Regions from separate parts of the Pseudomonas fluorescens genome, predicted to be linked through region 1. Evidence: predicted binding sites of a transcription regulator. Region 1 holds the regulator's gene; the other holds the start of a gene.

Evidence for each region. The regulator FliA, encoded in region 1, starts transcription of late flagellar genes. The targets are predictions, from matches to a motif close to CTAAAGTTTNNNNNNNNNNNGCCGNTAA.
Region 2: a site for FliA is predicted at 1,375-1,402, ahead of E4T63_RS13640 (methyl-accepting chemotaxis protein). Genes of this name have one in related genera too.

Annotation. Positions count from the first base shown of each region.
Region 1 covers NZ_CP038438.1:1,769,988-1,773,399, forward strand. The annotation lists gene fleN (flagellar synthesis regulator FleN) at 45-875, shown strand; gene fliA (RNA polymerase sigma factor FliA) at 872-1,612, shown strand; gene E4T63_RS08045 (chemotaxis response regulator CheY) at 1,778-2,149, shown strand; gene E4T63_RS08050 (protein phosphatase CheZ) at 2,167-2,955, shown strand; gene E4T63_RS08055 (chemotaxis protein CheA) at 3,010-3,412, shown strand, end outside.
Region 2 covers NZ_CP038438.1:2,995,588-2,998,999, forward strand. The annotation lists gene E4T63_RS13635 (glycerate kinase) at 128-1,270, shown strand; gene E4T63_RS13640 (methyl-accepting chemotaxis protein) at 1,517-3,142, shown strand; gene E4T63_RS13645 (hypothetical protein) at 3,211-3,412, opposite strand, start outside.

The DNA of each region.
Region 1 (3,412 bases):
AGTAATGTGGCCTCCGTCTATGCAAGACAAGGTAAAGAAATAACATGGGCAGCATGCATCCCGTACAGGTGATCGCGGTGACCGGCGGCAAAGGTGGCGTCGGCAAGACTAACGTGTCAGTGAACTTGTCTCTGGCGCTGGCAGAGCTTGGCCGTCGGGTCATGCTGCTGGACGCTGACCTGGGGCTGGCGAACGTCGACGTTCTGCTGGGACTGACCCCCAAACGTACTCTGGCCGATGTGATCGAAGGCCGCTGTGAGCTGCGCGACGTGCTGTTGCAGGGCCCCGGCGGGATCCGCATCGTGCCGGCCGCTTCCGGCACCCAAAGCATGGTGCACCTGAGCCCGGCGCAACATGCCGGTCTGATTCAGGCCTTCAGCGACATCGGCGACAACCTCGATGTGCTGGTGATCGACACTGCTGCGGGTATCGGTGACTCGGTAGTCAGTTTTGTCCGCGCCGCGCAGGAAGTGTTGCTGGTGGTCTGCGACGAGCCGACCTCGATCACCGACGCCTACGCGCTGATCAAACTGCTCAACCGCGACTACGGCATGAACCGCTTCCGCGTGCTGGCCAACATGGCGCAGAGCCCGCAGGAAGGGCGCAACCTGTTCGCCAAGTTGACCAAGGTCACGGATCGCTTCCTCGACGTCGCCTTACAATACGTCGGCGCCGTGCCGTACGACGAAAGCGTGCGCAAGGCAGTGCAGAAGCAGCGAGCGGTCTATGAAGCCTTTCCGCGTTCCAAGTGCGCGCTGGCGTTCAAGGCGATCGCGCAGAAGGTCGATACCTGGCCGCTGCCTGCCAACCCGCGCGGCCACCTTGAGTTTTTCGTCGAGCGCCTCGTGCAGCAAACAGCAGGGCCTGTGTTATGACCGCGAGCGGTATGAACTACTACAAGAAGTCGGCACGTGACGCGCAGTACGAGTTGATCGAGCGTTACGCGCCACTGGTCAAGCGCATTGCCTATCACTTGCTGGCGCGCTTGCCGGCGAGTGTGCAGGTTGAAGACCTGATTCAGGCCGGGATGATCGGCCTGCTCGAAGTCTCGACCAAATATGACGCCAGCAAAGGCGCCAGTTTCGAAACGTACGCGGGCATCCGGATCCGCGGCGCGATGCTCGATGAAGTGCGCAAAGGGGATTGGGCACCGCGCTCGGTTCACCGCAATACCCGTATGGTCAGCGATGCCATTCGCTCAATTGAAGCTAAAACCGGCCGTGACGCTAAAGATCACGAGGTTGCGGCCGAACTCCAATTGAGTCTCGACGATTACTACGGGATTTTGAATGACACCCTGGGCAGCCGGCTGTTCAGTTTCGACGATCTGTTGCAGGACGGCGAACACGAAGGGCTGCACGAGGATGGCGCCAGTGCTCATCTTGAGCCGTCACGCGATCTGGAAGATGAACGCTTTCAGGCGGCGCTGGCGGACGCGATTGCCAATTTGCCGGAGCGTGAGCGACTGGTGTTGGCGCTGTACTACGACGAAGAGCTGAACCTCAAGGAGATCGGTGAAGTCCTTGGCGTCAGTGAATCGCGGGTCAGCCAGTTACACAGCCAGTGCGCGGCCCGTTTGCGGGGGCGTTTGGGGGAGTGGCGAGCGCGCTGAAGGCAGTGTGGGGACACTGCGAACGAGGCTGGTGCGGTGAGAACGGCACCGGTCTTGCTCTGTTGTGCTCCAGACAGTCTTCGAGTGCTGCGCCGATTGATTGAAGTGGCGCGTCCAGGTGCTGGGCGCGTTTAAGACTGCTTGGAGGTCGAATTGAACAAAGACATGAAAATCCTCATCGTTGATGACTTCTCAACGATGCGGCGGATCATCAAGAACCTGCTGCGCGATCTCGGGTTCACCAACACCGTCGAGGCCGACGATGGCACTACTGCCATTCCGGTACTCAACAGCGGCAGCATCGACTTTCTGGTAACGGACTGGAACATGCCGGGCATGACCGGTATCGACTTGCTGCGCCACGTGCGTGCCGATGAAAAACTCAAGCATCTGCCGGTGCTGATGGTGACCGCTGAAGCCAAGCGCGAGCAAATCATCGAGGCCGCTCAGGCCGGTGTGAACGGCTACGTGGTCAAACCTTTCACGGCTCAGGCGTTGAAAGACAAAATCGAGAAGATTTTCGAACGCATCGGCTGATGACGCGCGGGGGAGCTATGGAGCATAACGAATCTTCACAGGGCGATTTCGAGTCGACCCTGAAAAAACACGCGGTCGAACTGGTCGAGAGCCTTGAAAAAGGCAGGTTCGGCGACGCTGTGCAACTGATCCATGAGCTCAATCAGACCCGTGACCGCGGCCTGTATCAGGAAGTGGGCAAGCTCACACGCGAACTGCACAGTGCGATCGTCAATTTCCAGATCGATCCGCACATGCCGCAGGCCGAGGAAGTGTCGCAAATCACCGACGCCACCGAACGCCTGGGCTATGTGGTCAAGCTGACCGAAGCCGCGGCCAACCGCACCATGGATCTGGTGGAAAGCGCCACCCCGGTGGTCAATGGCCTGGCTGAAGAAGCCCAGGCGCTGAGCACCGATTGGGGCCGCTTCATGCGTCGTGAAGTCGGAGCTGAAGAGTTCCGCGAACTGGCGCGCCGGGTCGACGGTTTTCTGTCACGCAGCAGCACGGACAACCGTGCGGTGTCGAGCAACCTCAACGACATCCTGCTGGCTCAGGATTACCAGGACCTCACAGGTCAAGTGATCAAGCGCGTGACCCAACTGGTCACCGAAGTCGAAAGCAATTTGCTCAAACTCGTCCTCATGGCCAGTCAGGTTGACCGCTTTGCGGGCATCGAACACGACCGTGCCGCGATGCTTGCAGAAAAAGATCCACAAAAACATCTCTCGCAGGGTGAAGGTCCGCAGATTCATGCCGATAAACGAGAAGACGTTGTGTCCGGTCAGGACGATGTGGACGATTTGTTATCCAGCCTCGGATTCTAGAGTTTTGGAATTTTAGGTTTTTTGGGTTTTTAGACCTGTAGGAGCACCCCATTAATGAGCTTCGGCGCCGATGAAGAGATCCTTCAGGATTTCCTGGTTGAGGCCGGCGAGATTCTTGAGCAACTGTCCGAGCAACTGGTCGAGCTGGAAAGCCGCCCGGATGACGCAGATCTGCTCAACGCAATTTTTCGCGGTTTCCACACTGTAAAAGGGGGCGCCGGCTTCCTTCAGCTCAATGAGCTGGTGGAGTGCTGTCACATCGCCGAAAACGTGTTCGACATCCTGCGCAAGGGTGAGCGGCGCGTTGATGCAGAACTGATGGACGTGGTGCTTGAAGCACTGGACGCGGTGAACAGCATGTTCAGCGAAGTCCGTGAACGTGCACCGATCACTGCTGCAACCCCGGAACTGCTGGCCGCCCTGGCGCGTCTGGCCGAGCCGCAAACGGCCGACGAAG
Region 2 (3,412 bases), 1.2 Mb from region 1:
CGTCGGTACATTCGACACAGGCTTTTGTAGAAATGAACAATAAACGCCCACCGCACTTGTGCAGCGGACAGGCGTCAAGGCGCAGGCCGACTGGCAGCATGAACGGCATTGGAACTGGAGAATTCGCATGAAGATCGTCATCGCCCCCGATTCGTTCAAGGACAGCCTGAGTGCCCAAGGCGTTGCCGAAGCCATTGCTCTGGGGTTGGCGCAAGTCTGGCCGCAAGCAACACTGGTCAAATGCCCGATGGCCGACGGCGGCGAGGGCACGGTGGAATCGATTCTCGCCGCTTGCGAGGGTGAACTGCGCCGCACCCGAGTACGCGGGCCGCTGGGTGCGCCGGTCGACGCCGCGTGGGGCTGGTTGCCACACAATCACACCGCGATCATCGAAATGGCCGAGGCCAGTGGTTTGCAATTAGTGCCTACGGGGCAACGCGATGCATGCATCACCAGCACCTTCGGCACCGGCGAACTGATTCGCGCCGCGCTGGATGCCGGCGCGCAACGGGTGATTCTGGCGATTGGCGGCAGCGCCACCAACGACGGCGGCGCCGGCGCGATGCAGGCGCTTGGGGTGAAATTGCTCGATGCGCAGGGTCAGCCATTGGTGCCGGGCGGCTTGGCGCTGGCACAACTGGCGCGACTGGACTTGAGCGAGCTTGATCCGCGTCTGGCCCACGTGCGCTTCGACATCGCCGCCGACGTCAACAACCCGCTGTGCGGCCCGCACGGGGCCTCGGCGATTTTCGGCCCGCAAAAAGGCGCGTCACCGGCACAAGTGCAGCAACTGGATCAGGCGCTGGGGCATTTCGCCGAGCTCTGCGCGCAAGCGTTGGGCAAGGACGTTCGCGATGAGCCGGGCAGTGGTGCGGCGGGGGGATTGGGTTTTGCGGCCAAGGCGTTTCTCGGTGCGCAATTTCAGGCCGGCGTGGAAGTGGTTGCCGAACTGGTGGGCCTGGCCGAAGCGGTCAACGGCGCCGATCTGGTGATCACGGGAGAAGGGCGCTTCGACGCGCAAACCCTGCGCGGCAAGACCCCGTTCGGCGTGGCGCGGATTGCCAAACAGCACGGCGTGCCGGTGATCGTCATCGCCGGCACCTTGGGTGAGGGTTATCAGGAACTCTACGAGCACGGCATCGACGCCGCATTCGCCGTCACCAGCGGCCCGATGACCCTGGAGCAGGCCTGTGCCGAAGCTCCACGCTTGTTGCGCGAACGGGCGACTGACATTGCCCGCGTCTGGCAGATGGCCAAACTCAATGACTGACTTCCTGAAGATGTTGTGGAGAGGGGATAAATCCCCTCGCCACAGGGGGTTAGTGTCAAGGTGTTTCAGCGCTGAAACACCTTGAAAAATATTTTCGCTTTACACGAAATCTTCCTAAAGCGCCGCCGATACAGAGATCAGGCGCACACAGATTCCCTCGAACAGTGACGCCTGACTGGTCCCGCCCCCAAGGGCCAGTGATGACGGCACGGACGCTCGCAGCTACCTCTATCCGAGAGTCCAACCATGTCCTTGCGTAACCTGAATATCGCGCCCCGTGCCTTCCTCGGTTTTGCCTTTATCGCCTTGCTGGTGATTGTCCTTGGTGTGTTCGCCGTCAACCGCATGTCGACCATTCGCCAGGCTTCCATCGACATGGAGACCAACCAACTGCCCAGCGTCACCTACCTTGGCGTGGTCACGGAAAACGTTCTGCGCCTGCGGATTCTGTCGTTCCGGATTCTGGTCAACCGCGACCCGGCAGGCCTGCAAGAAGCGCAAACGCGCATCGGCGTGCTGGTGGACAAGGTGCGCAGTGCTCAGGCCAGTTACGCCGCGTTGCCGGCAGAGAGCGAAGAGCGTGCGTTGTATCAGACGTTCGCGACCACGCTCGACAACTACCTGCAAGCGCAAAACCAGATGATGGAGCTGTCGCGTCAGGACAAGGTCGACGAGATGCGCACCTTGATCAACACGCGAATCAAGGACGGCACCGACCAGATGGGCGAGCAACTCAACAAGCTGATCGCGATCAATGCGGCGGGAGCGAAAGTCGCCTCCAATCAGGCCGGTGAACATTACGACAGCGCCATTACCGGCATCATCGTTGTTGCCGTGGTCGCCGCGCTCGCCACGGTACTGCTGGCCCTGTTGCTGACTCGCAGCATCGTCACCCCATTGAATCGTGCCGTACAGGCTGCGCAAACCATCGCCGGCGGCAACTTGACCCAGTCCATCGAAGTCGATGGCAAGGACGAAGCCACACAGCTGTTGCAAGCGTTGGCCACGATGCAGACCAACCTGCGCAAAACCATCGAACAGATCGCCGGTTCCGCCACGCAACTCGGCGCCGCGGCCGAAGAGTTGAGCGCTGTCACCGAGGAGGCTTCCCGTGGCCTGCAACAGCAGAACAACGAGATCGAACAAGCCGCCACCGCCGTCAACGAAATGACCGCCGCTGTGGAAGAGGTGGCACGCAACGCGGTGTCGACGTCCGAAGCGTCGAACCAGTCGACCCAGGCCGCCCGCGAAGGTCGTGACCAAGTGGTGAAAACCGTCGACGCGATCCAGACCATGACCCATGACGTGCAGAGCACCGCGCAAATGATCGAAGGCCTCGCCGCGCAGGGTCGCGACATCGGCAAGGTGCTGGATGTGATCCGCGCCATCGCCGAACAGACTAACCTGCTGGCCCTCAACGCGGCGATCGAAGCAGCGCGTGCCGGTGAGGCCGGACGCGGTTTTGCGGTGGTAGCGGACGAAGTTCGCGCATTGGCGCATCGCACTGCGCAATCGACTCAGGAAATCGAAAAAATGGTCGCTGGCATCCAGAACGGTACCGGCGAAGCGGTGTCGTCGATGCAGCAAAGCAACCAGCGCACCCAGACCACTCTGGAAATGGCCCGCGCTGCGGGTGTGGCGCTGGAGCAAATCACCCAGTCGATCCACCAGATCAACGAACGCAACCTGGTGATCGCCAGTGCCTCGGAAGAACAGGCGCAGGTCTCGCGTGAGGTCGACCGCAACCTGGTCAACATCCGTGATCTGGCCACGCAGTCCGCCGCCGGCGCGAATCAGACCAGCGCCGCAACCCATGAACTGTCGCGTCTGGCGGTGGATTTGAATGCCATGGTGGCGCGGTTTGTGATTTGAGAAATACGCAGTTGCCTGATGTGGGCCGAACCAGATGAGTGTTCGGCCCACCTCGAAGAGTCAGCGCTTCAAGACAGGTCCACTTTGACTTGCTTAAACGAAGACTGTTGCCCAAGGTTTCCTGCACGATCGCGCAGCCTGTAAAACGCGAACATCGTGCCGGAACCTATCTCACGGATAATCGCGCCACTCAGTTTGATAACGGTACGTGAAGTTGCGTCATGCACCGTTTCAATGATGACTGGCTCCGCCGCAAGTGAGCCAAAGTGA